DNA from 4 places in the Bacillus sp. NPDC094077 genome. Region 3 is predicted to be linked to each of the others. Evidence: predicted binding sites of a transcription regulator. Region 3 holds the regulator's gene; each other region holds the start of a gene.

Region 1 (8,222 bases), on a different contig from region 3:
CTGAAAAGGTTGCAACAGATAAAACTTTCTACCAAGATAAAGCTACTGCTAATAACATGGGCGATAAAAAAATGGTAAAGGAGAAATCAAGCATTAATAACAGCCAAGAATTAGGCGCTGTTAAAGTTACATTAGATGGATACCAATTTGCTCAATTCACGCCAAATTCCGTCGAGGCTCCACGATTTGCAAATTTCAAAAACGGTATTGTTCTATTAACAGTAAAATTCAAACTCGATAACAAAGATACACAAGACGTTGCACTATCTCCTATCAGCTCTACATTGAGAGTTAATGATGGTACACAATATACGATTAGCGAAGGCATGCTACTAAATTACGATTATAACGCTTCAGTCAAAACCGGAACATCTGGAGAGCTACTGCAAGTATATATTTTAGATCAAGAGCAATATGAAAAGATTTGGAAAGACAAAAGCTTTGAGATTGAGCTAGGACCTATGAGAAATAAAGAAGCAAAAGATATTTCACAAGGTAAAAAAGCTAAATTTACATTACCTAAATAAATTACTAAATATATAATAGAAAAGGCATATAACATATGATTGTTATATGCCCTTTCTATTTTTATAAAAACAAGTCTTAACACAAATTTTTTATTTATGTGTATACATTTACCATTACCTATCCGTTGTATAAGTGTAGGGAGGAAAAATGATGGGAAAAGAAAGTATATTGACCTCCTATCTTATCAGTTTAGGAGAGGAAGTGTTCAAGCTATTACTAGCGAAAGGGGCTATAAAAGAAGATGCAGAAGACATCATCCAAAATACTTTCTATAAAGTATACACATTGCTGGATGACTTGACCGAGAGTAACATACGTCCATGGTTTTTTAGAGTCTCTCTAAACGAATACATTGACTTGAAGAGAAAAAAAGAGCAGCAAAACATCTATTTAACTGAAGAGATGTATTCAAATCTACAATATACAGACCGAGAATTAGATGCTGTTTTAAATAAAGATGAGATTTTCTATCTATTAAAAGATATAAAACTAGAATATAAAGAGGCCTTCTTTTTAAAATATTATTATGGTTTTTCATATGAAGAAATTGCTCTAATACTAGATATTCAAGTAAATAGCGTCAAACAAAAATTACATCGCGCACGTAAAACAATTCATTCTACAGTAGGAGGAAAAACTTAATGGATACTTCTTTAAAAGATGCGTTAAAAAAAGCTAAGAGGAAACAGTTACTTAAAATCATCACTACTTCTATTATCGTTGTAATCATACTTATCCCTATAATTTATACGGTTGGCAATTACTTTGCAGCGAAAAGTTCTACGAAGCTTCACGAACGGCTCTTTTTACATAACGCAATTGCAGAACCGAATGTCCATATTGATTCCCAAGTTACGAGTAATTCTTCTATGTTTGGTGGCAATATCGTATCTAACCGTTCTAAAAACATTAACGGTTACTTAGTACGATGGAATACACTGACAAGCTCTTACGATTGGTTTCGCTCTAACATCGATTACAATGAGTTAATACCAGGATCTTATTGGTCTAGTACAGAGTCTTATAATTACGATAAACAAACGAAAAATAAAGTTGCTAAATTTTATAATCCAGCTATCAAGGAATATCATGATGGAGTCAAAAATGAATTAAGTGCAGTTTCAACAATAGAAAACTATGTGGCGGAGGTTGCTATCTCTTTCAATCAACCTTATACATTAAAAGAAATTCAAACAAAAATACCAGATAACTTAAATATCGTATGGCTATATATGGCCTCACCTATTAGCGATGAAAGCAGAGGTCCTGCTGGCATGCCAGTTTACGGATTCAACCCAGAAAAGTCCCCTGAAAAAGCGTACAAAGAGTTTATCGATTCACTTAAACAATACGATGACGATGGACATGACGAAGACATTCAAAAGTTTTTAAAATCAAACAAAAACAAACCATTTGATCAAGTAAAAATTTTAGGGGTCATGCTAACTGGCAAAACAGAAAACTTTAAGGCATTAGAAAACCAAGACTTTATTCGCGGTGCTTCTGTAGGGGTTACTGCACAAGTAGTTCCTTATATAAAACCAGAGAAATAATAAGGAAACGACAAGATAAACTAATAGTAGATAATGAAAAGAACATACATTAATCAGTTCACTATGGGAGCCATCTATTTTAATGGAGAGCTCCCATCCCTCATTTATTGTTCGCCTTCCCAAAAATAAATTTCACAATACTTTATGTACAATTTTACAAATGAAAAATTATAAATTTGTTCACATTATATCAATTGTGAATCTTTTCACAATTGATATATAATAAACATGTAAATAAAATATTGGAGGGATTTCAATGGTTATCAATTTTTTAAGAACTGATAAACGTGCTACTTTCATATTATTACTTTTACGACTTTACATAGGATATTCTTGGATTACTGCTGGAATAGGAAAAGTTTTAGGACAATCTTTTGATGCCAGCGGTTTTCTAAAAGGTGCTATCGCTCAAGCATCAGGTGATCACCCTGCAGTACAAGGATGGTGGGCAGATTTTCTTCAAAACTTTGTTCTTCCACATGCAGACTTATTTAGCTTTTTAGTGCAATGGGGAGAAATTTTAGTAGGCTTAGGTTTAATTTTAGGTGGATTAACAAAAACAGCTGCATTTTTCGGAATCATAATGAATCTTTCATTCTTATTAAGCGGAACTGTTAGTGTAAACCCAAACATGCTTATTTTAACTATGTTCATTTTAATTGCAGGACATAATGCTGGACGTATTGGATTAGACGGTTATGTTTTCCCAAAACTTTTCCGTAAAAATAACTACGAAACATATAAGTTAAGTAAAACTACATAGTAACAGTTCATCTTTAAAATATAAATAAAAAAGAGCCTAAATGCAGGCTCTTTTTATTTACATAAAACTTAAATCTTTAACGAACCACGAAAACCTCTGGCAGCATAATAGGAATCTGCTCCATTGTGGTACACGAAAACGTGTCCGAAGCGATAATCGCAAAAAAGAGCACCACCGAGCTCTCTAATATCTGACGGTGTTTGTACCCAACTTGATGATTTCATGTCAAAATTCCCAAGTTGTTGTAACTCTCGATATTGTTCTTCAGTTAATAGTTCAATACCCATAGCAGTTGCCACATCAATAGCAGCATTTTCTGGTTTATGTTTTTTTCTTGATTCTAGCGCTTCACGATCATAACAAAGGCTCCTGCGGCCTTTAGGACTCTCCTTTGAACAATCATAGAAAGTATACTCGTCCTTCTCTTCATCATAACCAACAACATCCGGTTCACCACCAGTTACTTCCATTTCGTTAAGTGACCATAACTTTTCAGTATTAGCAGTCAACTTCGCTTCGACTTTAGCCCATTCAAGACCTTCATGGCGGTTCATATTTTTCTCGAAGCGTGCTTTCAATGCTCCAAGTAATTCTTCACGCTGTTCTATTGATAACTCCATTTTATTCTCTGTCATATTAGTCCTCCTTGTTGTGTTTACTGATAGTAGTTTAAGTATATATTTTATAATAAATCGTCTCAATATGAAGACTGTTTCAACCTTATGTATCCTGTACAAATATCCATTATAAAGTCCTAAAACCCTCCATACTTTCTCCAAGAATATAGTGTGAAAACCACATCAAATTCTGCTTCATAATAGCCAAATGAATTCCTGGCTGGTCAGAACTATATGCCATTCCTTTAAATATAATTAATTCTGTATCAACTTCCATATCTCTTAGTCCTTTATATAGCTCATATGCATTTGTAGTTGGGATTCTTGCATCCTTTTCACCATGTTGGATTAGGGTAGGAGTACAGGCTGATTTAATATACGTCATTGGTGATGTTTTCGTATATATCCCTGGATCATTCCATGGAGTATCTCCTAAATACATTCTAATAAAGTAAGGTATATCTGTATTCACATAATGGGTACTCCAGTTAGTAATTCCACCGCCCACTGAAATAGCTTTAAATCTACTACTAAATGTAGAACAGAAGGCTGATATATATCCCCCGTTGCTCCATCCCATAACCCCTACTCTATTTTTATCTACAATCCCTTCTTCAACTAGTTTATCCACTCCGGATATAACATCATCGTAGTCAGCAATTCCCTGTTTTCTATAGTTTGCTTTTAAGAATTCATTACCATAACCAGAACTTCCCCTGTAGTTTGGTTCTAAAACTATAAAGCCTTTTTCGATAAACTGTTCAATAGGATATTTCTCATTAAAACAGTCTGAAAATATCGGAAAGGATGCCCAAGCCGGACCACCATGGGTTACCACTAATAAGGGATATTTTTTATTTGCATCAAACTCTACTGGGGTTGATAAAACACCCTCTATTTCAAGACCATCACTACTTTGCCATGAGATTATTTCCCTGTTACTTTTAAGCTTTCCTTTGAAAAAGCTATTTTCATTCGTTATTTTTTTATCGTCTAAATAGATTTCAAAGGTTTCGTTTGTTATAGCCTTATTATAGGATATATGATTTCCATCCCTTGTTATAGAAGCATCCATTATAAAGCTATCTACTTTTTCGCTTAATATTTCCACAGTGCCATCCTCAGATAGCAATCCAATAAGATAATTCGTTTTATTCTGCCATCTAATTAAAATTCCTTTAGCTGTCCACTGTAATGGCATAACCGTACTATCAAAATCTGTTAAAGGGTGAATTAGCTCTCCATTATGAATATCATATATCTCTAATGTACTGTCTTGTATATGGGTCTTATAGTAATCTTTCTCCCTTATGCTTGCTGAATAACATACTTTGTTGCCTTCAGGAGAAAAACAAACGCTACCTCCTAACAACTTATCTATATTCAGCCTTTGTAACTCTCCAGCTTTAATATCTAATATGTATAGATCTCCATTTATATACTCTCCCATATTTGGGCTTGGTGTAGCCATGAATACAACCTTTTTCCCATCATGTGAAATATCAAATTCATGGATATGAAAATCCTTCCCATCAGTTAGTTGATAAACAATGCTATTTTCGTGTTCATATTTATCACTTTGTATCGCTTTTTCTATTTCAATGTAATATAAACAATTATTTTGGTCTTCCTTACCTATATGGTGGAAATCTCCATATAGTTCTTTACGTTTCTTTATCACCTCACATTCTTTTGACTGTGCAACATAATAAAATCCTTCCCCAGTAGAATCCCATTTGAAATTACTGACCCCTTCTTTTTCATCAGTAATTTGAACCACGCCATAACCATCTATTGACTTAACAAAGATCTGATTTTTCTTATTATCCCCGTCACCAACTGAGCTAAGATATGCGATATTCCTAGAATCTGGCGACCATAATGGGTATGTACTATCTATTTCCCCAGTTGTTAATGGATAACTCTGTCCCTTATCGTTTTCATATATCCATACATAATCCCTATATGTATTTTCTTTCCAGTTAGCTATCTTTTTGACAAATGCTACATTTTTTCCATCATCACTTATGTTTGTACTTGATAAGGTTTGTAATGAAATAATCTCTTCTATACTTAAATAAGTTTTTTCTTTCACTTTCATTAATAAACCCCCTCTTAATATCTAGTCCATTAATGCGCCCATGCTTCCAATATTCCCGTTCAATTTCAAACTTCTCCAATATAGGTTCTTCTAACAGCTTATCTTTCATTTTGATAGTATGAGTGACTTCAAATACACCTTGTCCTTTATCAACTGTTAATAAAAAGTCCGTTGTCATAACAATTAAATCGCCTGTTTTTGAATCAGCTAGGTGTTTAATCCCAAGCTCTTCAGCAATAACAATCGTCTCTTCTTGTGATAATAAAGGAAATTACTCACTAATACCTAAAACGATACCAGAAAATTCAGATAAACAAAAGTACTTCCGTTCCAAATCCAGTAAAGTGAAACTTTAATAAGTGGGGGCTCTTTCCATCCCTCACTTATTATTAGTTAAACCAATCGGGCTTTTACGGGCAGTTGATTTCTCAACTACCTTCCTAACACTTGCTGACTTTTGAGGTGGTAGTCTTACTGCCCATTAGTGCGGGATAAAGCTTCTATTGCCTGCCGGTTTTTATACATTTTATCTTGTTGACCGCCCTAATGAAGAAACAGCTTAAATTTTAAGCCAAGGCTGATAATCTGCCCCACTACCAGTTCCTCGTCCCTCTTTAATCCACTTATCGATTTTAAATGTTCTTTTTCTTTTCGACACAAAAACACCCCTTTAGATAAAAATATCCAAAGGGATGAAGCTTCGCAATTCTATTTTAAATCTACATAAACTAGTTACTCTACCAATCTCCTACTCAACCGTAACAGATTTAGCTAAGTTACGTGGCTTATCAACGTCACACTCGCGGTGAAGTGCTGCGTAGTATGAAATAAGTTGTAATGGAATAACTGCTACTAGCGGCGCTAGCGCTTCGTGTACAGCTGGTAATACAAAGCTGTCACCTTCCATTTCTAAGCCTTTCATTGAGATAATACATGGGTTAGCTCCACGCGCTACTACTTCTTTCACGTTACCGCGAATTCCGAGGTTCACGTGCTCTTGTGTAGCAAGAGCGATAACTGGTGTACCGTTTTCGATTAAGGCGATTGTACCGTGTTTTAATTCTCCTCCAGCAAATCCTTCTGCTTGGATGTAAGAGATTTCTTTTAGTTTTAACGCACCTTCTAAACCTACGAAGAAGTCTACACTACGTCCGATGAAGAAGCAGTTACGCGTTGTTGCTAAAAATTGTTTTGCTAATGCGTCCATTTCTTCTTTTTGATCACAAAGTACTACCATTGCATTTGCTACAAGTCCTAATTCATGTGTTAAATCGAACTCAAGAACTTCACCTTTTGCTTTTGCAATGTCAGCCGCTAAGATTGAAAGTACTGCAAGCTGAGCTGTGTATGCTTTCGTCGATGCAACTGCGATTTCTGGTCCTGCGTATAATGGAAGTGTATAATCAGCTTCACGAGAAAGCGTAGAACCAGGTACATTTGTAATTGTTAATGCTTTATGACCCATTTCATTTGTTTGCACAAGTACTGCACGGCTATCTGCTGTTTCACCACTTTGTGAGATATAAATGAAGAATGGTCTTTCTGTTAATAATGGCATGTTGTAAGAGAATTCACTTGCTACGTGTACTTCAACTGGTACTTTCGCAAATTTCTCAATGAATTGCTTTCCAACAAGACCTGCATGATAACTTGTTCCGCATGCAATGATATAAATACGATCGCTATCTAAAATTGCATTACGGATATCTGCATCCAGTTCAATCTCGCCATTTTCACCTTGGTATTTTTGAATAATATTACGGATTACAAGTGGTTGCTCATCGATTTCTTTTAGCATGAAATGAGGATACGTTCCTTTTTCAATATCACTTGCATCTAATTCCGCTGTATACGGTGCACGTTCAATCGTTTCACCTTGTAAGTTTTTAATTGTAATGCTTTCTTTCGTTACGATTACGATTTCTTTATCCATTAACTCAATAAATTGATCTGTAACTTGTAACATCGCCATAGCGTCGCTCGCCACAACATTAAAGTTGTCACCAACACCTACTAATAGCGGGCTTTTGTTTTTAGCAACATAAATCATGTTTGGATTTTCAGCATCAAGTAGTCCGATTGCGTAAGAACCATGTAAAAGAGATAACGTGTTACGGAACGCGTCTTCTACACTTAGTCCTGTGCTTACTTGTTGTTCCATAAGCTGTACGATAACTTCTGTATCTGTCTCACTTACGAACGTTACATCTTGTAAATATTCCTTTTTCACTAACTCATAGTTTTCAATTACACCGTTATGAACTAGTGTAAAGCGCTTTGATGTACTTTGATGCGGATGCGCGTTTACTTTGCTTGGAACACCGTGTGTAGCCCAGCGTGTATGACCGATTCCCACACTTGCTGCTACGTTCTCATCTACGATTTCGCGAAGTTTTGCAATACGGCCTTTTTCTTTGTATACAACAACACCGTTCTCTGCTTGTACTGCAATACCTGCTGAATCATATCCACGATATTCTAGTTTTTCTAAACCTTTTAATAAAATTTCCTTTGCATCTTGCTCTCCAATAAATCCTACGATTCCACACATGTTTAGTCGCCGTTACAAATGCTTACACTGCTTTGCGAACATGTAACGACATAGTCCGATACCATTTTATTTATATTAAAAAAACGGATTACATATTGCTAGCCCTGTA
Region 2 (8,222 bases), on a different contig from region 3:
TTCTTGCAGCTTCCTCCCTTCGCGTTTTCATTTAAATTAAAACTTTAATCAGTGGGAGACTCCCCCCACTGATTCTTTAGGAATAACTATTAATCGTACTGCTTTGAACGCTTCCTTTTTCTACAACATACGGCTCATCGGCGTTTCCTTTTAAAACGACACCGTCACCAATTTTCACGTCTTTATCAATAATAACACCGTCTATTATACAGTTATCTCCAATTTGGCTCTTTTGCATAATAATACTATTACGAACAATTGAACCTTTTCCAATTGTAACAGAGCGGGAAACAACACTATTTTCTACTTCACCTTCAATAATACTGCCGTTTGCAATCATTGTATTTTTCACGACTGCACCCTTCAAGTAACGAGTTGGTGGCTCATCTTTTACTTTCGTAAAGATCGGTGCTTCTTTCTTAAATAATTGCTTCCAAATAGCAGGTTGCAAAATTTCTAGGCTATGTTTATAGTAGCTTTCAATTGAGTCAATAATAGCTACATATCCAGTCTGCTCATACGTAGCAATATGCAGTGATTTGCCGCGCTTTTCTCTCACTACATCAAATAAACTATATTGCTCCATATCTTTATATGTCTCAAATAAATCTAGCAATAATTGTTTCGTTAACACGTATGTTTGAAGCGAAACCCCATTATGGCAAACTTCAGTAATATCAGCTGACGTATGTATATGTCGCTCTAACACCGCTTGAAAATTTAATGCTGTTACGAGATGGCTATTCGTAATAACAACGTACTCTTCTCTACTTCTTAGAAAATAATCAATATGTCTTCTAAAATGTGCAAAAGACCCAAACTCATCTTGGTCACATTGGCAATTTGGCGGGAATAAAAACAGTCCGTCACGTTTTCTATCTAAATCCCACTGTTTTCCTGAACCGACATGGTCCATTAACGAACGGTTTTTATGACTTGTAAAAACCGCGACACTATGAATATTAGAATTCACCATATTTGAAAGCATGAAATCAATGAGTCGATAACGGCCCCCAAACGGTAACGCCGCTAGTGAACGATGCCCTGTTACTTTCTTTAAGGAAGGAAAACTTCCCGTTGCATTAATAATTCCTAACATTTTTTCTCCCATTCATTTCATCCCCCTTTTCTATTTCCCTTCAGCAATAAGTACTACATCGTCAACATTTTTTTCTGGACGAATGATTGTTCCATCTTCAATAACCATTTCCGATCCAACGATCGCTCTTTCGATCACAACATTTTTCCCAATCTTTGCTCCTGGCATAACGACGGAATCAATAACCATACTACCTTCTTCCACCGTCACTCCTTGGAATAACACTGAATGCTTCACGTCTCCTTCAATGACGCATCCTTCGTTAATAAGTGACTCTTCTACTTTTGCCCGTTCTGCAATATATTGAGGCGGCTCATTTGGATTGACAGAACAAATACGCCAATTACGATCGTTTAAGTTCAGTGATGTTTCATCGCGAAGTAAATCCATATTCGCTTCCCATAAACTCTTCACCGTTCCAACATCTTTCCAATACCCTTCAAACGGATACGCCATCAGCTTCTTCCCTTCATCTAATAAAAGCGGAAGTACATCTTTTCCGAAGTCATTACTAGATTCAGGATTTCTTGCATCCATCTCTAAATACTCTTTTAAAATTGCCCAGTTAAAAATATAGATTCCCATTGATGCGAGATTACTTCTTGGAAATTGCGGCTTCTCTTCAAATTCAACAATCTCCATTTCTTCATTTGTATTCATAATACCGAAACGGCTCGCTTCATCCCAAGGCACTTCAATAACAGAAATTGAAACGTCAGCTTCTTTTTCAATATGGTAATCTAGCATTTTACTGTAATCCATTTTATAAATATGGTCGCCTGATAAAATAAGGACATATTCTGGCTCATACTGACTTAAATAGTTTAAATTTTGATAAATGGCACTCGCCGTACCTGTGTACCACTTCACACCTGAAGATTCTGCATAAGGAGGTAATACTGTGACTCCGCCGTTTACGCGATCTAAATCCCATGCGTTTCCGATTCCGATATAATTATGAAGTTCTAACGGTTGATATTGCGTCAAAATCCCAACCGTTTCAATACCAGAATTCGCACAGTTACTTAACGTAAAATCAATAATGCGATATTTACCACCAAATGGAACAGCTGGCTTGGCTAAATTTTTTGTTAATGCACTTAAACGACTACCTTTTCCCCCTGCTAGTAACATTGCTACGCACTTTTGTTTTTGAGCCATCTTGTTTTTTGCTCCCCTTTCTCGTCTTCACTGGTCGTAATATGGATACGCCAAATGGTGGAATTGTAATTTCTACATGTGCCTCTTGATTATGGTACGGTTCTAGAATCGTCTTAAGACGTTTCTTATTCACTTGCCCCGAGCCGCCATATTGTCCAGCATCACTGTTTAAAATCTCGTTATAATACTCGAAATCTGGTACACCTACTTTATAGTTGTCATATGTAGCTTTCGTAAAATTACATACGATAACTAGCGCATCTTCTCTCTTATCCCCTTGGCGGATAAAGGAGAAAATACTTTGCTCATTATTATTAGCATCAATCCACTGAAATCCTTCAGGTGAATGATCAAGCTGCCAAAGTGGTTTTGAGCGCTTATACAATGCTATGAGCTCTTTAAAGTAATCATGCATATAACGATGCATTTCAAAATCATGTAAATTCCAATCTAACTCTTCAAGGTCTTTCCACTCATCAAATTGCCCGAATTCTCCACCCATGAAAAGTAACTTCTTTCCTGGGTGAGTAAAGAAATATCCATATAATAAACGAAGCTGAGCAAACTTATCCCAGTAATCCCCTGGCATTTTATTTAATAACGACTTTTTCCCATGAACGACTTCATCATGAGAAAGCGGTAATATGAAATTTTCAGAGTAAGCATATAGTAAAGAGAATGTCATTTTCTCATGAATATGTTTCCTATACTCAGGTGCACACTCCATATATTTCAGCACATCATTCATCCAGCCCATATTCCATTTGTAGTTGAATCCAAGCCCACCTTCATACGTTGGAGCTGTTACAAGCGGCCAAGCTGTTGAATCTTCTGCTGTCATAAGAAAATCTTCATCTTCTGCAAATACCGCTTCATTTAACTCTCGTAAAAATGAAACAGCATGCTCATTACTTTGCTCTTGTCCTTCTTTATTCCAGTACAACATATTCGCAACTGCATCCACCCTGAAACCATCAATATGGAAATATCTCATCCAAAATAGCGCATTTGAAATTAAGAAATTACGTACTTCCCTTTTTCCTAAATCAAAATTGACAGTTCCCCATACTGGATTTTCTTGTACATCCTTATCTTTATATTCATAAGTCGGTGTCCCATCAAACAAATATAAACCGTGAGCATCTTTACAAAAATGCCCCGGCACCCAATCTAAAATGACACCGATTCCATATTTATGACATTCGTCGACAAAATACATCAAATCATGTGGCGTGCCGAATCTACTCGTTGCGGCATAATATCCCGTTCCTTGATATCCCCAAGAACGATCATATGGATGCTCAACAAGCGGCATAATTTCAATATGTGTAAATTGATGCTCCACCACATACGGAATGAGCTCTTCCGCCATTTCCCTGTAAGAATACAGCGTTCCATCTTCTTTCTTTTTCCAAGAACCAAAATGCAATTCATAAACCGTCATTGCTTCTTTATAAACCGATTTTTTCTTTTTCTTCCGGTTCCAGTTTTTATCATTCCATTCATATCCCTCTATATCAAAAACTGCAGATGCCGTATTTGGTCTTACTTCTGCATATACAGCATACGGGTCTGCCTTTAAAATAACGTCACCAGCCATCGTTTCAATCGCATATTTATATATTTCCCTTTCCTCAATACGCGGTATAAACAAGGACCAAATCCCCTCTTCTGTCACTTGTAGCATCTTATGTTGCTCACAATCCCATTCATTAAAATCCCCAACAACACTCATTGCTTTCGCATGAGGAGCCCATACTGTAAATCGTACACCTCGCATCTCATCTTCCGTCACAATATGCGCCCCAAAGATGTTATAACTCTCATAATACTTTTCTGTATGAAACTCATCTCGTTTCACTTCTTCACAATTTATTACACTCAATATGCTCACCTCACTAAGATGACAGAATTTTTTATACTTTAATCATTTCTGTGAAAAACTGAAATATCCTTGTTAATTTATAAAAAATATACGCTTTTTTCTTGAAAATGTTTATTTTTCTTCACATTTCTATATAAAACATCGAATTTTGACGAATATTCATTGAAAACGCTTTATTTCCATTCTATTATTCTTCCTATTATTTATTTCTCAGCCTTTATTGTATTAGGTCTATCCTGTTTTTCACGATATTTTTCACTTTAAATCGTAGTAAAATAATCTGTCATACAAAAATGTTTCTCACATTTTTCGTCACAATTTTATTGAAATGTAAAATACGTAAGTACACACTCATTCTCAATAAAGAACCTCAGACTTTCGTAAATATAATTCATACTCTGCTTTGTATTTCGCAGGAGTAGGGAATTTTTGTTTCTTCCGTTCTTCTCTTTGTACTTTTCATGTACTTCTTTCCATTCAGCCACCATTTTGTTATACACAAAGCCCACACACCCGAAAGTTTTACGTATCAGATAGGCTTGTTCTTCTGTTGGATACAGACGAAATTTGTACGCTTTACTATGCTTTGTCATATTAGTTCATCTCACTTTACACCTTGATTTCCCATAGACTGCTTTTACTTTATCTATAGCGAACCACCAAAGGTGATAACACAACATGAACACTGCGTTATTATCTCATTTCATTGTTATACCAAACTCTACCTCCTATAAGACTGATTATATTAGAGGCAAAATAAAGTGAAACTTTAATCAGTGAAGGTTATGTTCATCCCTCACTGATTATTAGCCCACACCAATCGGGCTTTTACGGGCAGTTATCTCCCACCTACCGTTGGACTATTTAAAGAAATTAGGATTAGCGCCTAAAAAATAATAATAAAGAGCACTCTATTCAAAATAGAGTGCTCTTTTCTATAAACGACCCTTATCCAGTAAAAGGGGTATATTGGGGATATACAAGGGAAACCGGAAAAGGAATTTATATTAAATTATATAAATTCAGAGGTAAGAAGCAGTTTCCCACCTCTGAATTATTTAGCAATTATTATAGTACTGGTGCCATTGTTTCTTTTAATACTTTTACAGAATGAGCGAATTTCGCTTTTTCTTCTTCATTTAGTTCAAGTTCTACGATTTCACGTACACCTTCGCGATTAATAACAGCTGGAACACCTACGTAAGCATCTTGCTCGCCATATTGACCTTCAAGGTATGCAGATACAGTTAATACGCTGTTCTCGTTGTTTAAGATTGCTTTAGTTACACGAAGTAGTGACATACCGATTCCGTAGTAAGTTGCACCTTTACGCTCGATGATATGGTAAGCTGCGTCACGTACGTTTTCGAAGATTTTATCTAAGTCTTCTTGTTTGTACTGTTCGTTGTTAGCTAAGATTGTTTCTAGTTTTTGTACACCGATAGTAGCGTGGCTCCATACTGGAAGTTCAGTGTCACCATGTTCACCAACGATGTAAGCATGAACGTTACGTGGATCTACATCTAAGTAGTCACCTAACATGTAACGGAAACGAGCAGAGTCTAAAGTTGTACCAGAACCGATTACGCGTTCTTTTGGTAAGCCAGATTCTTTCCAAGTTACGTAAGTTAAGATGTCAACTGGGTTAGTTGCGATTAAGAAGATTCCATCGAATCCGCTATCCATAATACCGCGAACGATTTGTTTAAAGATCTTTGTATTTTTCTCAACTAAGTCTAAACGAGTTTCACCTGGCTTTTGTGGTAATCCAGCAGTGATAACAACTAAATCTGCATCTTTGCAATCTGCATAGCTACCGCTCCAAACTTTTGTTGGTGATGGAGAGAATGGTACCGCATGGCTTAAGTCCATTGCTTCCCCTTCTGCTTTTGCTTCATTAACATCTACAAGTACGAATTCTTCAGCTACACCTTGGTTAATCATTGAGTAAGCGTAACTACAACCTACAGCTCCTGTTCCTACTAATACTACACGATTGATACCTTTTTTCATGATAATTTCCCCTCTCTATTGTTCACATATATTTTTTTATGATTGTTTAAGTAATTAATTAAAATACTAATTTAATGTTGTTTAACTTCTTTACACTCATATTGTAGCACGTATCATTGTGAATTACTTCACAAATTATGACCTATTTGTGAACTTTTTCACATAAAGTGTAAAGTTATTAAATCAAGTGTGAAATCAATCCCAATAAACATAATTTCATTTAATAAAAAAAGAATCCTTATCGATTCTTAAGGATTCTTTCAAAGAACTAAAAAATTCAGCTTTGATTATTAAAGCCTAAAAGTTTTTTCATGTTTCTCCATGAGTATTTGTATACTGTGCTACTTCAGATTTTACAGGGAACAATGTTTCTCCATGTGTATTAGAAGATGATACAGGTGTAAAAAACATAAACCCAGCGAATACTAAACCTACAGTACTAATGATGAATTTCTTCATTACTTCAGAGCACCTCTTTTCTCCATTTCTTGTTTAGCATGATACCCTATATGAAAGTATTCACTAACCTTTAGATGATTACCTTCATAATAATATTTATTCGCCATTTCCTCTGCATATTTTTGAACAAAATGCCAAAGTCCTTCTTCTTCAAAGTACCTAATTCCCGCCCTAACAACACAATCAAATTCTTCAATTTTTCTTTGGCGAACTCTTACATTTAAAATAGATAAGTGATGTACATATTCTTTGTTACCTTGTTCTCTGCATAATTCTAATCCTTTTTCTATATATGTTAGCGCTGTATTTTCCTTATCTAATTGTGCATACTCTTTAGCAAGTAAAAACATAGTTTTACAGCTACTCTCCAAAGATTTAGATAAATGATTAATTGCAAGTTCTGGAATATTTTGATCCGAATATAGTAACCCTAAATTATGACGAATCTTCAATGCAAGTGTAACGTAATTTTGTTTGGTCGCAATATCCAATGCAGTAATAAAGTGTTCTTCTGCTAACTCATATTGCTTTAAAGATGTACTTGCCAGTCCCATAATATTTTCACATAACGCAATACATCCCTCATATCCCTCTTCGGCTAAATATAAGTTCTTAGCCTTCACCACATAGTTCATAGCGTTTAAAGGTTCATATGTATAATAATTAAATATAGCAAATTGATAAGTAAATTCCGCTACTTCAATTTCATCTGGAGAATTTACAATTAACTCTTCTGCTAAATTGAAATTTTTTTTAGCATCGCTATAACGTCCGATTTTTGTAAAATAAATTGCCGTAAAAAAATGGTAATAATATTTCAATACTTTATCACCTGAGGCCTCTTCTAATTCCAATATACCCCTATCTAATTTAGGCATATTATTTTCCATCAAATCGTATCTAAACTCAAGTAGTTTATAATAAATAGAAAGTGTATCATCTTTTTCTATATCTTTCATTAATCCTTCAACATCAATTTTAAAATTTTATGCTGATAGTAATGATTGTGATCTTATTGCAATATACCACTGATTCATTAATTTAGTAATCTTCTCATTACCTTTTATAAGAATCACATATACTCCCCCTTCATAAAAACATACAATTATTCATTTATACTATCAGGAAGAATAGCACACTAACAGGGGTATAAGACATTTAAAAATTTTTCTCAAGATTATTCAGATAATTAAAGCCGTACATTCATTTTTTACACAACAAAAAAGAGATAGCAGATTATGCTATCTCTTTTAGTATGACCCGTACGGGATTCGAACCCGTGTTACCGCCGTGAAAGGGCGGTGTCTTAACCACTTGACCAACGGGCCAGTTACTGGCAGAGAAGAAGGGATTCGAACCCTCGCACCGCGTTCGCGATCTACTCCCTTAGCAGGGGAGCCCCTTGAGCCACTTGGGTACTTCTCTATAATATGGCTCCGCAGGTAGGACTCGAACCTACGACCGATCGGTTAACAGCCGATAGCTCTACCACTGAGCTACTGCGGAACAATTATGGTGGGCCTAAATGGACTCGAACCATCGACCTCACGCTTATCAGGCGTGCGCTCTAACCAGCTGAGCTATAGGCCCATAATTGAAAAGCGG
Region 3 (8,222 bases):
ATCTAATTCTGTTGTGAATCCTTTAGATTCTTCTAAAGTAATAACGCCGTCGTTGCCAACGCGCTCCATTGCTTCAGCGATTAATTGACCTACTTCTTCGTCAGCAGCAGAAATAGCAGCTACTTGTGCGATTGAAGATTTACCTTCGATTGGTTTAGAAATCGTTTTTAGTTCTTCAATTGCAGCAGTAACAGCTTTTTCGATACCTTTACGAAGACCCATTGGGTTAGCACCAGCTGTTACGTTTTTAAGACCTTCACGAATCATAGCTTGTGCTAATACAGTTGCAGTTGTTGTTCCGTCACCAGCTACATCGTTTGTTTTGCTAGCAACTTCTGCTACTAATTTCGCACCCATGTTTTCGAATGCATCTTCTAATTCGATTTCTTTTGCAATCGTTACACCATCATTTGTAATAAGTGGTGAACCGAATTTTTTCTCAAGTACAACGTTACGACCTTTTGGTCCAAGCGTTACTTTTACTGCATTTGCAAGAGTGTCGACACCGCGAAGCATCGAACGACGTGCTTCTTCACTAAATTTAATATCTTTTGCCATAATAATTGACCCCCTTGGATTTTTTAAGATTTATATAATTAACCGATAACTGCTAAAATGTCACTTTCACGTAAAATCAAGTAGTCTGCACCTTCGTATTTCACTTCAGTACCTGCATATTTTGAGAAGATGATAAGATCACCTGCTGCTACCTCTAAAGCAACACGCTCACCATTTTCAAGCACTCGACCAGTACCTACTGCAACAACTTTACCCTCTTGTGGTTTTTCTTTTGCAGTGTCTGGTAATACAATACCACTTGCTGTTTTTTCTTCTGCTTGAACAAGCTCAATTACAACGCGATCACCTAATGGCTTTAGCATGAACAATAACCTCCTCATTTTGTTATGTAAATTTTATTTATTAGCACTCAAGTCATCCGAGTGCTAACACACTTATAATAATAAATAATCTCAATTTCTTTTGCAAGTAAAAAAATCATAATTTTTTCGCAAATCACTATATAAACTTTTCTATATAGAATACTACCCGTACTATATGAATCGTTGTTTCCACTACTCGTATGTTACAATATGAAAGACACCCTAAGTTGTTTTCGCTAAACGCACAACTTTTTCCTGTCTACTACTTTAATTTCAAATACGGATTTACAAAAAAATCATAATTCGAATGAAAGTTTATATCATAGGTAGCATATTTACATGTTATCCTACCTTATCTCATACACTAGAGTTAGAAAGGATGGTTAAACCATTTGAAGAAACAATATTGGTGGATTATCGTTACATACATTTTAATGCAGTTATCTGGAATTGTCGGATTACCACTTCTCCTAAAAACAGGACTCTATGATAATAGAGGATTGACCCTTGAGGAAAAAGGACAAATCATAACTGGACATTGGGCTATCATTAGCTTCTTTATTGCATTATGCGTCGTACTTTGGTTACTTAGAACAGATATTCGTGAAAGGCATTTAGATACAATGCGCTCTACTGTTCCAGCTACAATTGGATGGATTTTCATCGGGTTCTTCTTAGCATTTTTCTCACAAAGTATTGCTGGTATGATTGAGATGTATTTACTAGGTATTAAACCTGGATCTGAAAATACAGCAAGGCTTATGGACATCGCAAGAACAACACCTTGGTTCCTTATTGTTGTATCTATTATAGGGCCAATTTTAGAAGAAATCGTATTTAGAAAAATTTTATTTGGTACACTTTATAAGAAGTTTAACTTCTTTATTGCTGCTATCATTAGTTCCCTTGTATTTGCGGCGATTCATTTTGATTTTACTCACTTATTGGTATACACTGCTATGGGGCTCGTATTCGCCTTTTTATATGTAAAAACGAAACGTATTATCGTTCCAATTGCAGCTCATGTTGCGATGAATACATTCGTTGCAGTCGCTCAAATTGCAGTAAGCAATGAGCAAATTCAAGAAATGATTAAAGAAGCTGAAAAAATGCAAGGCTTTATCGGAGGATTTTTTGTATGAGAAACTCACCATTGTTCATGGCTGCATTGTACTTCCTTCTTGGATGTATCTTTACACGCTTCGCCATTACGAACGTGACAGATACAATCTGGAATGTGTGGACAATACTATTTGCAGTTATGGCAACAATTGATTTTAATTTGGCACTTCGCCTTATATTAGTTAAATTCACAAAGAAAAAACAATAATAAAACGCAGAGGTCGCTTCCTCTGCGTTTTATTGTGGATAATTTTTCAAAAAGTAAACAAGCGTTTGTAACTCTACAGCCAAATCAATATGATGGATTCTAATATTCTCTGATACATTTAATCGTGCTGGTGTGAAGTTTAAAATACCGTGCACATTTGTTTCTGCCAACCTATCAGCTACAGCTTGTGCTACTGTAGCGGGTACTGTTAATATTGCCACTTGTATATCATTTGATAATCTTTCTTCTAATTCATCTAAATGATATACAGGAATACCTCCGATTTCTGTTCCAACTTTCTCTTCATTAACATCAAACGCCATTTCAATTTTTGTATTATTGTTTTTCGTGAAATTATAATGTAAGAAAGCGGTCCCTAAATTACCTACTCCAATAAGTGCTACACGTGTTATATCATCTTGATCAAGTGTTTCACGGAAAAATGATAATAAATAATTTACGTTATATCCATATCCCTTTTTCCCTAACGCTCCAAAATACGAAAAATCTCTTCGTATTGTTGCGGAATCTACTTTTACCGCTTCACTCAATTCGGCTGATGAAACACGTTGCTTACCAGAAAGAGATAAGTTTTGGATAAATCGATAGTATAGAGGCAATCGTTTAGCAGTGGCTTGTGGAATCTTTTGCTGATCCATATAACCTCTCCTCTCTTTCTATCTTTATTCATATGCTTTAATCAAATACAGAAGTTTAGCACTCATTAAATTCCTTGTATAATAAAGAGAAGAAGTATTCTCTCTGTATTTTAAACTATACACTATTTTTAGTATGATTGAGAAATATAAACATGGCAAAGTTAAGAAATTATTTGAGGTGAAAACATTGATTTTATTACAAGTGAATGGACTTTCGAAATTATACGGTGCAGAAACAATTCTTGCAAACATAAAATTGGAAGTTCAAACGAAAGATCGTATCGCATTAGTTGGACGAAATGGAGCTGGAAAATCTACATTATTAAAAATTATCGCTGGTGAGCTATCTCATGATGGTGGTGAAATTATAAAGCCGAAAGATGTCTCAATAGGGTATTTAGCTCAAAATACTGGGCTAGAAACAACTTTAACAATTTGGGATGAAATGTTAACAGTCTTTACACACCTACAGCAAATGGAGACAAAACTTCGAAGGCTAGAGCAAGAGATGGGAAAGGAAGAAAACTTTTCAAATGCAGCTACATACGAAAAGTTATTAGCTGATTATGATCAATTACAATTAGACTATAAAGATCAAGGTGGTTATCAGTACGAAGCAGATATCCGCTCGATCTTAAGCGGTCTTGGCTTCCCTGTGGAGACGCACCAAACGACAATCTCTACTTTAAGCGGTGGACAAAAAACACGATTAGCTCTTGGTAAATTATTATTAACGAAACCAGACTTACTTATTTTGGACGAGCCTACAAACCATTTAGACATCGAAACACTCACATGGCTTGAGCAATACTTACAAGGTTATCCTGGTGCAATTTTAATCGTTTCCCATGACCGTTATTTCTTAGACAAACTCGTTACACAAGTATACGAAATTTCGAATAAAGAAAGCAGACGATTTGTTGGTAACTACAGTAAATACTTAGACTTAAAATCAGCACTATACGAGCAAGAAATGAAGCGTTACGAAAAACAACAAGATGAAATCGCTAAACTTGAGGAATTCGTTCAAAAGAATATAGCTCGTGCATCTACAACCAAACGTGCTCAAAGTCGCCGTAAACAATTAGACAGAATGGAATTATTAACGAGACCATTAGGTGATTCTAAGTCAGCATCCTTCCACTTCGATATCGAAAAACAAAGTGGAAATGATGTTTTACAAGTAAAAGATGCAACGATTGGCTATGATGCGGAACCTATTATTGAGCATGTAAATATGCGCTTAACTCGCGGAGATAGTGTTGCCTTAGTTGGACCTAACGGAATTGGAAAATCCACACTATTAAAATCCATTGTGAATAAGTTACAGCTATTACACGGAGATGTTGCTTTCGGATCAAATGTATCTGTTGGTTATTATGATCAAGAACAAGCCAACTTAACATCTTCTAAGCGAGTTTTAAATGAACTATGGGACGAATACCCATTGCAACCTGAAAAAGAAATCCGCACTATACTCGGTAACTTTTTATTCACAGGGGATGATGTACTAAAACCAGTATCTTCTCTTAGTGGTGGACAAAAAGCTCGATTAGCTCTCGCAAAACTTATGATGCAAAAATCAAATTTATTAATTCTCGATGAGCCTACGAACCATCTTGATTTAAATAGTAAAGAAATTTTGGAGAATGCTTTAATTGATTATCCAGGGACTCTTCTATTCGTCTCACATGACCGCTACTTTATTAATCGCGTAACAACGACTGTTGTTGAGTTATCAGCAGAAGGTGCACAGGAATATTTAGGGGATTACGATTACTACGTTGAAAAGAAAAACGAGATGATTGAGCGTGCAGAGCTAGAGCAAGAAGATGAAGCCCCTGCTCAAAAAGTAATTGCACAAGAGAAATTAAATTACCTAGAAGAAAAAGAGCGCAAAAAGTTAGAGCGTCAACGCACTCGAAAAATTGAAGAATTAGAACAAAATATCGTAGAATTAGAAGAGGAAATTGCTACGTTAGAAGATCAGCTTTGCTTACCAGAAATATATGCAGATTATGAAAAGGCTAGTGAAATTACAACTAAAAAGCAAACACTACAAGAACAACTTGAAGCTTGTATGGCAGAGTGGGAAGAACTGCATTTATAAGAGAATTTAAACAAGGAGGATGTCTCATAAGTCGAGATTTTTGACTAGATGACATCCTTTTTATTTTCTATTTTAGAATCCGTTCCATAGTGCATGAAATTATATCGACGATTCGACAAAAAACATCGATTTACTGACAAAGATTGATAATAGTAACAATCTATATAATAAGAGAAGGATGCTTTAAAAGGTTTTTTGGGATATCTTCTTGTTTTTTATTTCCCAAAAAAGAATAACGTTAAAGGTCAGACTTCATCTGTATTATCCACAAGTTTATACACATATCCACCTTTATAATATAAACCTCAAAATAACTTTTCCACATTATCCACACTTTTTTAAAAAGTTATTAACATTTCATATACACAATAAAACCCATATTATCAACAGATAATATGGGTTTTATCCACAAGCTGTGGTTAATTTTGTGTATAACTACGCTTCAATATCTAATCCTGGATTTGCATTTAAAGCTAATGTCGCACGTTTTCCTTGTTCGTATGCAATTGTACCTGCAGCTGCAATCATTGCTGCATTGTCTGTGCATAACGATAATGGCGGGATAATTAACTCTATATTTTCTTTTGGTGCAAACTCTTCTTCTAAACGTGCACGCAGCCCTTTATTAGCAGCTACTCCACCTGCAAGAAGCACTTGTTTAACATTATAAGCTTCGGCAGCACGAGAAGCTTTCGTTACAAGTACATCAATTACACTCGCTTGGAAACTTGCTGCTAAATCTTCCGGTGCTATTTCTATACCGCGCTGTTTTGCATTATGCACAGTGTTGATAACTGCTGATTTTAATCCACTAAAGCTGAAATCATATGAATCCGGTTCTAGCCACGCACGAGGTAAATCAATTGTCGGCTCCCCTTCATGCGCAAGACGATCAATATGAGGACCACCTGGATAAGGCATTGATAATGTACGGGCTACTTTATCATAAGCCTCACCTGCAGCATCATCACGTGTTTCACCAATTACTTCAAATGAACCATGTTCTTTCATATAAACAAGCTCTGTATGTCCACCAGATACAACTAGTGATAATAGCGGGAACTGCATCTCTTTTACTAAACGGTTTGCATAAATGTGACCAGCAATATGATGAACACCAATTAAAGGAATATCATGAGCAAATGCCACAGCTTTTGCCGCATTTACCCCGATTAAAAGTGCTCCAACTAAGCCAGGGCCTTCTGTTACAGCAATTGCATCAATATCATCAAAAGTGATGTTCGCTTCTTTTAAAGCTTCTTCTAACACAACTGTAATTTGTTCTACATGATGACGGGATGCAATCTCTGGTACTACGCCGCCAAAACGTTTATGACTTTCAATTTGTGATGCAACGACATTCGCAATGATTTCTGTTCCATTTTTAACAACTGCTACCGCTGTTTCATCACAGCTTGTTTCAATACCAAGTATAATCGTATTTTTTTCCATTATATATTCACCCACATTACAAGACCATCTTCCTGATTGTCTGCATAGTATCGTTTACGAATCCCACCATTTTGAAATCCGTATTTTCTGTATAACTGCTTTGCTACTTCATTTGATACACGTACTTCAAGCGTCATCGTTTTTACCCCTAGTTCTTTCGCTTGGGAAATAACTGCTTTCAATAGGGCATCTCCTAGCTTTTGACCTCGGTATTCTGGCAAAATAGCTATATTTGTTATATGTGATTCATCAATAATTATCCACAATCCACAATACCCGATTACACGATCATCTTTTTCTAGCACGATATAATGTGCATGTTCATTCATCGTTAATTCACGGTGAAAGGCATCTGCAGTCCAAGGAGTTGAAAAAGATGCTTCTTCAATAGCTACAATTTGAGCGATATCATCGAGTTCCATCTTTCTAAATATCATATCCATCTTCTGTAGACTCCTACTTGTTTTGACTTTCTAACCACTTTGTTTCAGCTTCAGCTAAACGAAGATAACTAGGAACAAACGTATGTACATCTTGTTCCTCTTTTTGTAATCCTAAAAATGCTAGCTCACTTGGTCTTGGGTTATTTTTAGTGAATGGAGCAAATACAGCTTGATCACCTAAATGTTCTATAATTGTTTCTTTATGCAATTTAACATCGTTACCGATAAATAAAACAGGTTGTCCTTTGTCTTTTAACATTTGCAACCAGTCTACAATAAGAATAATTCGGTCTTCTTCTATTGAAGTTATCTGCTCTCCTTCATATGTATATAACCCAGTATAAATTTGTCCACGTCTTCCATCAAATAAAGGACAAATTAGTCCACTAAAATTAGCACCGTTTGCAGCTACTACTTCTAAACTTGATACACCTACAATTGGTATTTGAAGTGACCAAGCTAATGTTTTTGCCGCTGTCACACCTATGCGAACGCCTGTATAGGATCCAGGTCCAGCAGCCACAACAATTTTAGTTAATTCTTTCGGTTTTACACCACATTCTTTTAACAGTTGCTCTACAGCTGGCATAAGACGTACAGAATGGTTTTTTGTTAAATTTGTAATGATTTCCCCAATCACGTTTCCTTCTTCAATAAGGGATACACCCATTACGTAATTTGAAGTATCAATTGCTAGTACTTTCATCTTGTAATAGCTCCTCACATAATCTAATATAGCGGTCTCCAACTGGCTCGAGTACAATTTTCCTTGTGTCATCTCCAGCATGGAATAAACTAATTTGTAACTTTTCATTCGGTAAATATGCTTCTATTAAATGAGCCCATTCTACTACCGTAATTCCTTCACCATAGAAGTACTCATCAAAACCTAAGTCTTCTTCACTTTCCGCTAAACGATACACGTCCATATGATATAACGGTAATCTTCCTTTATATTCTTTAATAATGTTAAAGGTAGGACTATTTACAACTCTTTTTACTCCAAGACCTTTTGCTAGTCCTTTTGTAAAAGTCGTCTTACCAGCTCCAAGATCTCCTTCTAAAATAATTACATCTTGCGCCTTTACAAGTTCACCTAGTTTTTCTGATAATCTTTGTGTTTCCTCAGAAGATTTTGTTGTTACTTCATACTTACTCACAGACTTCACCTACTTTACTCACAATGTTCTCTGCTCTTTATTATACAGGTTTTGAATATATAAAAAAGTCCTTAGGAGTTGTCCTAAGGATAGTTTGACTGTCTTTATTAGTTTTGTTAAAACAAATAAAAAAATACGAAACAACTTGTTTCGTTCTTTTCTTTATATAAAATGGCGGTCCCGACCG
Region 4 (8,222 bases), on a different contig from region 3:
TGAAAAATTCTTCTGAATGATACTCGTATTTTGAGAGGGTGGATTTTTCAAATAAGGATTTAGAATGAAAAAGTATAGGTGATGAAAATGATAGCAACGAAGGATATACGTATAGAAAAAGATTTTTTAGGTGAAAAGGAAGTACCAAGTACAGCATATTATGGTGTACAAACATTACGTGCCGTAGAAAACTTCCCGATTACAGGATATCGCATTCATCCGTCACTCATTACGGCAATGGCAATTGTGAAAAAAGCGGCTGCACTTGCGAATATGGATACCGGTTACTTAGCTAAAGATATTGGACAAGAAATTGCGGAGGCGGCGCAAGAAATTGTTGACGGAAAGTTCCATGATCAATTTATCGTGGACCCGATCCAAGGCGGAGCGGGGACTTCCATAAATATGAATACAAATGAAGTAATTGCTAATAGAGCGTTAGAACGTATGGGATATGAAAAAGGTGAATATGCGAAAATTAGCCCAAATACTCATGTGAACATGGCGCAATCAACAAATGATGCATTTCCAACGGGGATTCATATTGCAACTCTTATGATGTTAGAAGAACTTCTTATTACAATGGATGAACTTCATTCTGCTTTCCGTACAAAGGCAAAAGAGTTCGATCATGTTATTAAAATGGGGCGTACACATTTACAAGATGCAGTTCCGATTCGTCTTGGACAAGAATTTGAAGCGTATAGTCGAGTGCTTGAGCGTGATATAAAAAGAATTAAACAGTCTCGTCAACATTTATATGAAGTGAATATGGGAGCGACAGCTGTTGGTACAGGATTAAATGCAAATCCTACTTACATTGAACAAGTGGTAAAACATTTACGAACATTTAGTGGATTCCCACTTGTTGGTGCAGAGCATTTAGTTGATGCAACGCAAAATACAGATGCATACACAGAAGTATCTGCAGCGCTAAAAGTATGTATGATGAATATGTCTAAAATTGCAAACGATCTTCGCATTATGGCATCTGGTCCACGTGTTGGATTGGCTGAGATTCAATTACCAGCTCGTCAGCCAGGTTCATCTATTATGCCAGGTAAAGTAAATCCAGTTATGGCAGAAGTAATTAACCAAGTCGCTTTCCAAGTAATCGGAAACGATCATACAATTTGCTTAGCGTCAGAAGCAGGACAATTAGAGTTAAACGTAATGGAGCCCGTACTTGTATTTAATTTAATTCAATCTATAAGTATTATGAATAACGGATTCCGTGTATTCCGTGAATATTGTATTAAAGGAATTACAGCGAATGAAGAATTGCTGAAGCAATATGTTGAGAAAAGTGTTGGAATTATTACAGCGGTTAATCCTCATATTGGCTATGAAGCAGCATCTCGTATTGCACGTGAAGCAATTGAAACAGGAAAATCTGTTAGAGAGTTATGTTTAGAACATGGTGTACTGACAGATGAAGAATTGGATATCATTTTAGATCCATACGAAATGACACATCCTGAAATTGCTGGAGCTTCTTTATTAAAGAATAAAGTGAAACTTTAATCAGTGGGGGGCCATCCCCACTGATTATTAGTTGAACCAATCGGGCTTTTACTGCCCGTTAATGCGGGAAAAAAATGTAATGTAAAAAACACCGATCCATTTGGATCGGTGTTTTATTTTTAAAAGATATTAAATACAGCATTTAATTGAAGTAAGCTAATAATAGCTAAGAAGATTAAACTATATTTCATCACTGTTTTAAATAGAGCAGATTCTTTACCAACTAGTCCAACTGCCGCACAAGCAACTGCTACAGATTGTGGTGAAACCATTTTTGCGATTGTACCACCAACTACGTTTAATGAAACGAGAGTAGATGGAACGATGTTTAACTGATCGGCAGTTACTGCTTGAAGTGGTGCGAATAATGAACCACTTGATACTACTGATCCTGTAATGAATACGCCAATCCATCCTAAGATTGGAGAAAGAATAGGGAATGCATTTCCAGTAGAAGAGAATGCAAGTCCAAGTGTAGATGACATACCAGAGTAGTTCTCTACGTAAGCTAAAGCGATAACACTACAAATTGTATATACTGGAACTTTTAGTTCTTTTATTGTTTCGATCATTAATTCTTTAATCATTTTGCCGTTTACACGGTAGACGATAAGTGAAACGATAATTGCTAATACAATTGCAGTAGTTGTAGAAGAGAATACATCTAGTTTGAAAATCGCTGCGAAAGGTGTATCAGCTTTTGTGATTGGTGCAGTTTTTATAACTTGATTATGAAGACCAGGGAATTGAATGTTAAATACTAAGTTTGCTAATGGACCATCCGGAGCAAATAAAGCTTTAATTGGTTTTAAATTAAAGATTGTTACAAATGCAGTTAAGAATACGAATGGAGACCAAGCATATAAAATTTGATTGAATGTATGAGATTCTTTTTCTTCTTGTTTTTCTTCTTTAGCAGAAGATTTTGGTTGCCAAACACGTAAGAATAATGCAAGAGCGACCATACTTACGACTGCTGCGAAAATATTAGTAAGTTCAGCGCCTAAGAAGTAAGTTACAAGGAACTGAGTAATTGCGAAAGAAACACCACTTACAAGAATACCTTGCCAAGTTTCTTTAATGCCTTTAAATCCATCTACCATTGAAACAAGTAAGAACGGTAAAATAATGCTAATGAATGGCAAAATGTAAACTGCTTGACGACCGACAGTTAATGCATCTATTCCAGTTAATTGTGCAGGTACTGTGACTGGAATACCCATAGCACCCATAGCACCACCAGCGATATTAGCTACTAAGCAAATACCTGCTGCTTTTAATGGATTAAAGCCCATACCTACAAGTAATGCAGCTGTAATAGCAACTGGAACACCGAAACCAGCTGCGCCTTCTAAGAAAGCACCGAAAGAATAAGCGATTAATAATACTTGTAAACGCTGATCATTTGTAATACTGGAAATGCTATCACGAATGACATTGAATTGTTCTGTTTTAACAGTTAATTTGTAAAGGAAGATAGCTGCGATAACGATAGTACAAATTGGATAAAATCCAGATAAAACACCAAATCCGGCAGATGCTACTGCTGCAGTTGCAGGCATTTTATAAACAAATATAGCAAGAATAATAGCAACAATTACACTATAAAGCCCAGCCATGTAACCTTTCATTTTGAGTCCCACTAAACAAATAATAAAGCAAAAAATTGGGAGTGCAGCGATTAGTGCAGATAACCAGATGTTGTTTAATGGATCATAAATTTGTGTCCAAGTACTCATAATAATGACAACTCCTATCTATTATATGTGAAGAAATTCACATTATTTGTGAAACTATTCACAATCAACTTACATGCTTAGTATATTCTCCTTCAGCACTATTGTCAACGTAAAAAAGTATAATTATTCCATAATAGTGTTAAAAGTAAATTTTTGTTCATAAAGTAGACAAAAAGCGCACTCAAATAGATTTGAGTGCGCTTTTTAAATTATTTGCATATTCTTTTACTTGTTCATATGCCATTGCCCATATAGGCTTATATTAGATGACGTCTTTTGTATCGAGTATAAAGGATATTTGATACGTAGCGCTTATTTGTCCCGTTTGATCTAGTGGGGAGGAACTTTAATAGGAAGTTTTGCATAACGTTCTATCCACTTGTAACACGAATAAAAAATAAGAAGCAAATTTTTAATACCACATCATCTCTTTTTACTGAAAATTCCTTTTAGCGTAACAAAGAGGTTAATTATGGTTAAACTACGTTACGATAGGTTATCAATTATAGACGGTATTTTACAATACCATTACTTTACGTTTCAATGAGATGAAAATATAACAAAAAGCCTGATAAAACAACATTTGCAAGCAAAGTATTCGTAGCCCTTTGTTTTGCTTTTTCGTTATATCATATAGTATAATATTCAAAATCAGCAAGGATTTTTTCCTGAATTCTATGCTGATAAAGGTGGAAAAAATTTTCAGCGTTATAGGTTGATAAAGTTATGTCGTAACAGGAAATATAAGAACAGATATATAAATAAATAAAAAGAAAATAAAAATGAAAATGAGGGGAACTTTATGAGCCAAAATCAATTCGAATGTCGTATTTCAGAAGAAGATGTACAAATGTTAAGAGCGTTAGCTCACCCACTTCGTCTACGCCTAGTAATGGAACTAATGCAGCGTGGAACGTGCAATGTAACACAATTACAGGAAGTATTAGAAATTCCACAATCAACGGTTTCACAACATTTAACGAAATTAAAGCAAAATAAAGTAGTACGCTTTGAGAGACGCGGGTTAGAAGTGTATTATCAAATTCATAACGATAAAGTAAGTAAAGTAGTAAAAACATTATTTTCTTAAAATTTGAATATTATGGAAAAGGCGTGTGGAATATACGTCTTTTTTTATTTGTCAGAAAGGTAGTAAGAGAGTAAATATTAGCATGTGAGGAAGAAATGACTATCAATCAACATGCGTCCTTACGGAATATATTCTAAAAGGAAAAGAAAAAATAGAAAGGAGTGTAGTAAGAAAAAAGGAGGGATAGTAGTATGGATGTGAAACGTGTGAAACAAATCTTATCTTCTTCAAGTAGAATTGACGTTACATATGAGGGCGTACCAGTATGGATTGAGAGCTGTGATGAGCAGAAGGGAAGTGCTCAAGTGTATGACGTATCTAATCCTGGTGAGAGCGTTCATGTGGACGTGACAGCTCTAGAGGAGAAATAATAAAAAAGACGCTTCTAATTTTAGAAGCGTCTTTTTGTGTGTTATTCCATCATACTCGCAACTTTTTTAGAGAAGAGAAGGAGTACAAGTCCTAAGACGATAACGATAATACCGATACTTGAAAATACTTCAAGGTATCCTAATGATTGTGTAAAGGAAGCAAGTTTACCAGCTAACCAGTTAGCCATACCCGTACCAGCTAACCATACTCCCATTAGTAATGATGCTAATTTTACAGGAGCAATTGCACTTACCATTGATAGACCGATTGGTGATAAGAATAACTCACCAATTGTATGGAAGAGATAAGTGATAACGATGAATAATAAGTTTGCTTTTACAGTTATATCTGCTTCATTACTACCAGTTTTTAGAACTGCTAATGTTAAAACAAGGTAACCTATACCTAGTAAAATCATACCTAATGCCATTTTTGTTGGCACTTTTAAATCACCGCGTTTTGTTTTAGAAAGTTTTAACCATAGCATAGATACGAATGGTGCAAGTAGTACGATGAATGCTGGGTTAACTGATTGGAACCAAGATGTTGGAACTTCCCAACCAAAAATGGTACGATCAACAAATTTATTTGTATAAAGTGTTAAAGAACTACCAGCTTGCTCAAATCCTGCCCAGAAGAATACTACGAAACAAGTTAAAATTACAATTGCCCAAGTGCGATTTTTTTCTTGTTTTGTTAAAGGTTTCTTTTCGATTACAGGTTGATTTTTTGATTTTTTACCAATAACTGTTGTTCCTGCTTTACCAAGGTAGCGAGGAGCTAATAAGTTGAAAACAATTTGTCCGATAATCATACCGATACAAGCTGCTAAGAATCCGTATTTATATCCCATAACCATAACGCCATCAACACTTGTTTTAAAGAAATCTTCTGCTAAAAATCCACAAATAAGTGGAGCGAAGAAAGCACCTACGTTAATACCCATATAGAAGATAGTAAATGCACTGTCACGACGTGAATCATTTTCTTCATACAATTCACCTAACAGTGTAGAAATATTTGGTTTAAAGAATCCATTACCAATAACTAATAGTACTAATCCAAGGAATAGTCCTGTTTTTGTATTCATTGAGAATAGTACAAAGTTACCGATTGCCATAATAATTCCGCCGAGAGTAATGGCATGACGTCTTGTAATATAATGATCAGTTAGCCATCCGCCTATAATTGGCATGAAATATACTGCGGCTGTAAAAGTACCATATAATTGCACTGCGAATGCCTTATCAAATCCTAACCCGCCACTAACAGCAGCAGTTGTCAAATAAAGAACTAAAAGGCCGCGCATTCCATAATAACTAAATCTTTCCCACATTTCTGTTAAGAACAACAAATACAACCCTGGTGGATGTTTTTTTGGTGATTGTTGCTCTCCAGCTTTGTCTAATTTTAAAGCTGCATCCATTTTTGTTTCCCCCTAATCCTGTATAACGGATATTTATGTAATCATTTTAATTTACAAAATATTTAGAAGTCAATAGAATTATATGGAAATAGAAAGAAAATTTCTAAAAAAGTTCTATTTTTCTTCAACCGTTATTGTATTTTTCCCTGAAAACGAGATAATAAGCGTTTTCAAATGTAGTAATTGAATTCTAAATGGAAGTAAAAAAGTGATTAATCAGAAAATTTAGATTAGAACATCTATTCTGATATAGAGAAAATATACTCTATTTACTTTTATAATATAACATATTGGGAATAAAAATACAAAATGAAATAATGTGACATTTCCGTGGAATGAAAAAACCAGCTCCATAAAAGAGGGAGCTGGTTAGAACAAAATTATTTCATAAAGCGTTTTTCAATGTCATCTAGCATTAAGTTCGCAGCCATTACACCGCCAGCTGTATTCCAAATGACATCGTCAACTTTGTATACTTTACCGTTTTTAGAAGCATTTAAGTTTTTGAATAGAGGATCGTTTATATATTCTTTCTCTAATTCAGAACCTTTTTTCTCATTACCTTTATCGTATGTAAAGTAGAAGATGATATCGCCATCCATTGCAGGGATACGCTCTTTAGATACATTACGTTCTGCAAAGTCATTTTTATTTTGATCACCAGGGCGTTTGAAACCAAGTTCTTTTAAAATAACGCCAGAGAATGTATCACCATGATAAATACGAACATCACCAGGCATGAAGCGGACCATAGAAATTTCTTGATTTACTTTATCACCAAGCTTGCCTTTTAAGTCTTTTATACGTTTTTCGTAATCAGCTAAAACCTTTTGACCTTCTTTTTCTTTATTTACTGCTTTTGCATAAAGTTTAAAGTTATCCTTCCATTCACCACGCAGTGTTTCTGAAAAGACAGTAGGAGCGATGCCTTTTAATTGCTCGTATACTTTTTCATGGCGAAGTTTGTTACCAATGATTAAGTCAGGTTTTAAGGAAGCGATTGTTTCCACATTAACTTGAAGCTCAGTACCGACAGTTTTTACATCTTTTAGTTTATCCTTCGTATGAGGATACCATGGGTTACCGGTAGGTGCTTCAGCAGCGCCTACTGGCGTGACACCAAGGGTAAGTAAAGCTTCTGTTCCTTCATTTGTTAAGACAACGACGCGCTTTGGATTAGCAGGAACCTCTGTTTTACCCATTGCGTGTTCTACAGTAATCATTTCCTTTTTATTATCTTCTTTTGTAGATTCTTCTTTGTTATTTGATTTTCCACAAGCACTTAAAATAAGTGAAAAGGCTAGTAGAAATGCAAATAATGTAAACGATTTCTTTTGCGTGAAATTCATTGTGTACCCCCTACATATTGAGAATTTTTTTCAATAGCAAGCATGATATTAAGGCTTTGTTGTCTGATTGTCAATATATATCACTGAAAATGATTATCAGTTTTATTGACAATGCGAATTAAGTTGAAATACACTAACAACGTATCATTATACATTGAAGGGGAAACGCTGCATGTTATTAAAAACAAATCAAGCAAAATGGATTGGATTATTTGTTGGAATCATTGCAGTCATTATTTGTATTTGGGGAAGTATTATTTTCGGATATACAAATACGAGTTGGAAATTAGCGTTAGATGCTTTTTTTCATTTTAATGGTTCCAATGAACATATTATTATTCAAAATGTGCGTCTTCCAAGGGCGCTAATTGCGGCTAGTGTTGGTGCTAGTTTAGCCATTGCAGGTTGTCTTATGCAAACTTTAACTAAGAATCCACTTGCTTCTCCAGATTTTATTGGATTAAATTCAGGTGCTGCATTCTTCATAGTTGTAGCAATTGTACTCTTTTCCGTGACGTCATTATCAGCTTTCACGTGGATCGCCTTTTTAGGAGCGGCAATTGCAGCTGTGCTTGTATTTGCTTCTAGTTCTTTAGGAAAAGAAGGGACAACTCCTCTTAAGTTAACATTAGCAGGTGTAGCAATCAGTGCCTTATTTTCATCATTAACACAAGGGTTACTTGTATTAAATGAAAAGGCGATGGAAGAAGTATTATTTTGGC

What was found. The regulator Rex, encoded in region 3, represses fermentation and respiration genes when NADH is low (regulators of the CRP and FNR family bind a similar motif). The targets are predictions, from matches to a motif close to TTGTGAAATATTTCACAA.
Region 1: a site for Rex is predicted at 2,276-2,293, ahead of ACQKNR_RS24400 (DoxX family membrane protein). Genes of this name have one in related genera too.
Region 2: a site for Rex is predicted at 6,275-6,292, ahead of ACQKNR_RS14100 (L-lactate dehydrogenase). Genes of this name have one in related genera too.
Region 4: a site for Rex is predicted at 3,310-3,327, ahead of ACQKNR_RS21365 (lactate permease LctP family transporter). Genes of this name have one in related genera too.

The regions. Positions count from the first base shown of each region.
Region 1 covers NZ_JBNNUF010000014.1:66,603-74,824, forward strand. The annotation lists gene ACQKNR_RS24385 (DUF5068 domain-containing protein) at 1-527, shown strand, start outside; gene ACQKNR_RS24390 (RNA polymerase sigma factor) at 679-1,170, shown strand; gene ACQKNR_RS24395 (sigma factor regulator N-terminal domain-containing protein) at 1,170-2,081, shown strand; gene ACQKNR_RS24400 (DoxX family membrane protein) at 2,338-2,844, shown strand; gene ACQKNR_RS24405 (DUF4256 domain-containing protein) at 2,913-3,479, opposite strand; gene ACQKNR_RS24410 (prolyl oligopeptidase family serine peptidase) at 3,589-5,562, opposite strand; partial or broken gene ACQKNR_RS24415 (TnsA endonuclease N-terminal domain-containing protein) at 5,483-5,809, opposite strand; gene glmS (glutamine--fructose-6-phosphate transaminase (isomerizing)) at 6,311-8,113, opposite strand; partial or broken gene ACQKNR_RS24425 (hypothetical protein) at 8,126-8,222, opposite strand, start outside.
Region 2 covers NZ_JBNNUF010000005.1:996-9,217, reverse strand. The annotation lists gene glgD (glucose-1-phosphate adenylyltransferase subunit GlgD) at 77-1,111, opposite strand; gene glgC (glucose-1-phosphate adenylyltransferase) at 1,130-2,260, opposite strand; gene glgB (1,4-alpha-glucan branching protein GlgB) at 2,208-4,145, opposite strand; partial or broken gene ACQKNR_RS14105 (helix-turn-helix domain-containing protein) at 4,536-4,738, opposite strand; gene ACQKNR_RS14100 (L-lactate dehydrogenase) at 5,214-6,158, opposite strand; gene ACQKNR_RS14095 (hypothetical protein) at 6,468-6,617, opposite strand; gene ACQKNR_RS14090 (tetratricopeptide repeat protein) at 6,617-7,594, opposite strand; tRNA gene ACQKNR_RS14085 (tRNA-Glu) at 7,874-7,945, opposite strand; tRNA gene ACQKNR_RS14080 (tRNA-Ser) at 7,952-8,042, opposite strand; tRNA gene ACQKNR_RS14075 (tRNA-Asn) at 8,049-8,123, opposite strand; tRNA gene ACQKNR_RS14070 (tRNA-Ile) at 8,131-8,207, opposite strand; tRNA gene ACQKNR_RS14065 (tRNA-Gly) at 8,218-8,222, opposite strand, start outside.
Region 3 covers NZ_JBNNUF010000030.1:76-8,297, reverse strand. The annotation lists gene groL (chaperonin GroEL) at 1-558, opposite strand, end outside; gene groES (co-chaperone GroES) at 597-881, opposite strand; gene ACQKNR_RS28160 (CPBP family intramembrane glutamic endopeptidase) at 1,274-2,023, shown strand; gene ACQKNR_RS28155 (YdiK family protein) at 2,020-2,211, shown strand; gene ACQKNR_RS28150 (redox-sensing transcriptional repressor Rex) at 2,241-2,870, opposite strand; gene ACQKNR_RS28145 (ABC-F family ATP-binding cassette domain-containing protein) at 3,058-4,980, shown strand; gene tsaD (tRNA (adenosine(37)-N6)-threonylcarbamoyltransferase complex transferase subunit TsaD) at 5,416-6,432, opposite strand; gene rimI (ribosomal protein S18-alanine N-acetyltransferase) at 6,432-6,875, opposite strand; gene tsaB (tRNA (adenosine(37)-N6)-threonylcarbamoyltransferase complex dimerization subunit type 1 TsaB) at 6,889-7,581, opposite strand; gene tsaE (tRNA (adenosine(37)-N6)-threonylcarbamoyltransferase complex ATPase subunit type 1 TsaE) at 7,562-8,035, opposite strand; tRNA gene ACQKNR_RS28120 (tRNA-Asp) at 8,208-8,222, opposite strand, start outside.
Region 4 covers NZ_JBNNUF010000010.1:80,259-88,480, forward strand. The annotation lists gene aspA (aspartate ammonia-lyase) at 88-1,524, shown strand; gene ACQKNR_RS21365 (lactate permease LctP family transporter) at 1,644-3,263, opposite strand; gene ACQKNR_RS21370 (ArsR/SmtB family transcription factor) at 4,066-4,353, shown strand; gene ACQKNR_RS21375 (acid-soluble spore protein H) at 4,545-4,724, shown strand; gene ACQKNR_RS21380 (peptide MFS transporter) at 4,766-6,151, opposite strand; gene ACQKNR_RS21385 (ABC transporter substrate-binding protein) at 6,532-7,500, opposite strand; gene ACQKNR_RS21390 (FecCD family ABC transporter permease) at 7,673-8,222, shown strand, end outside.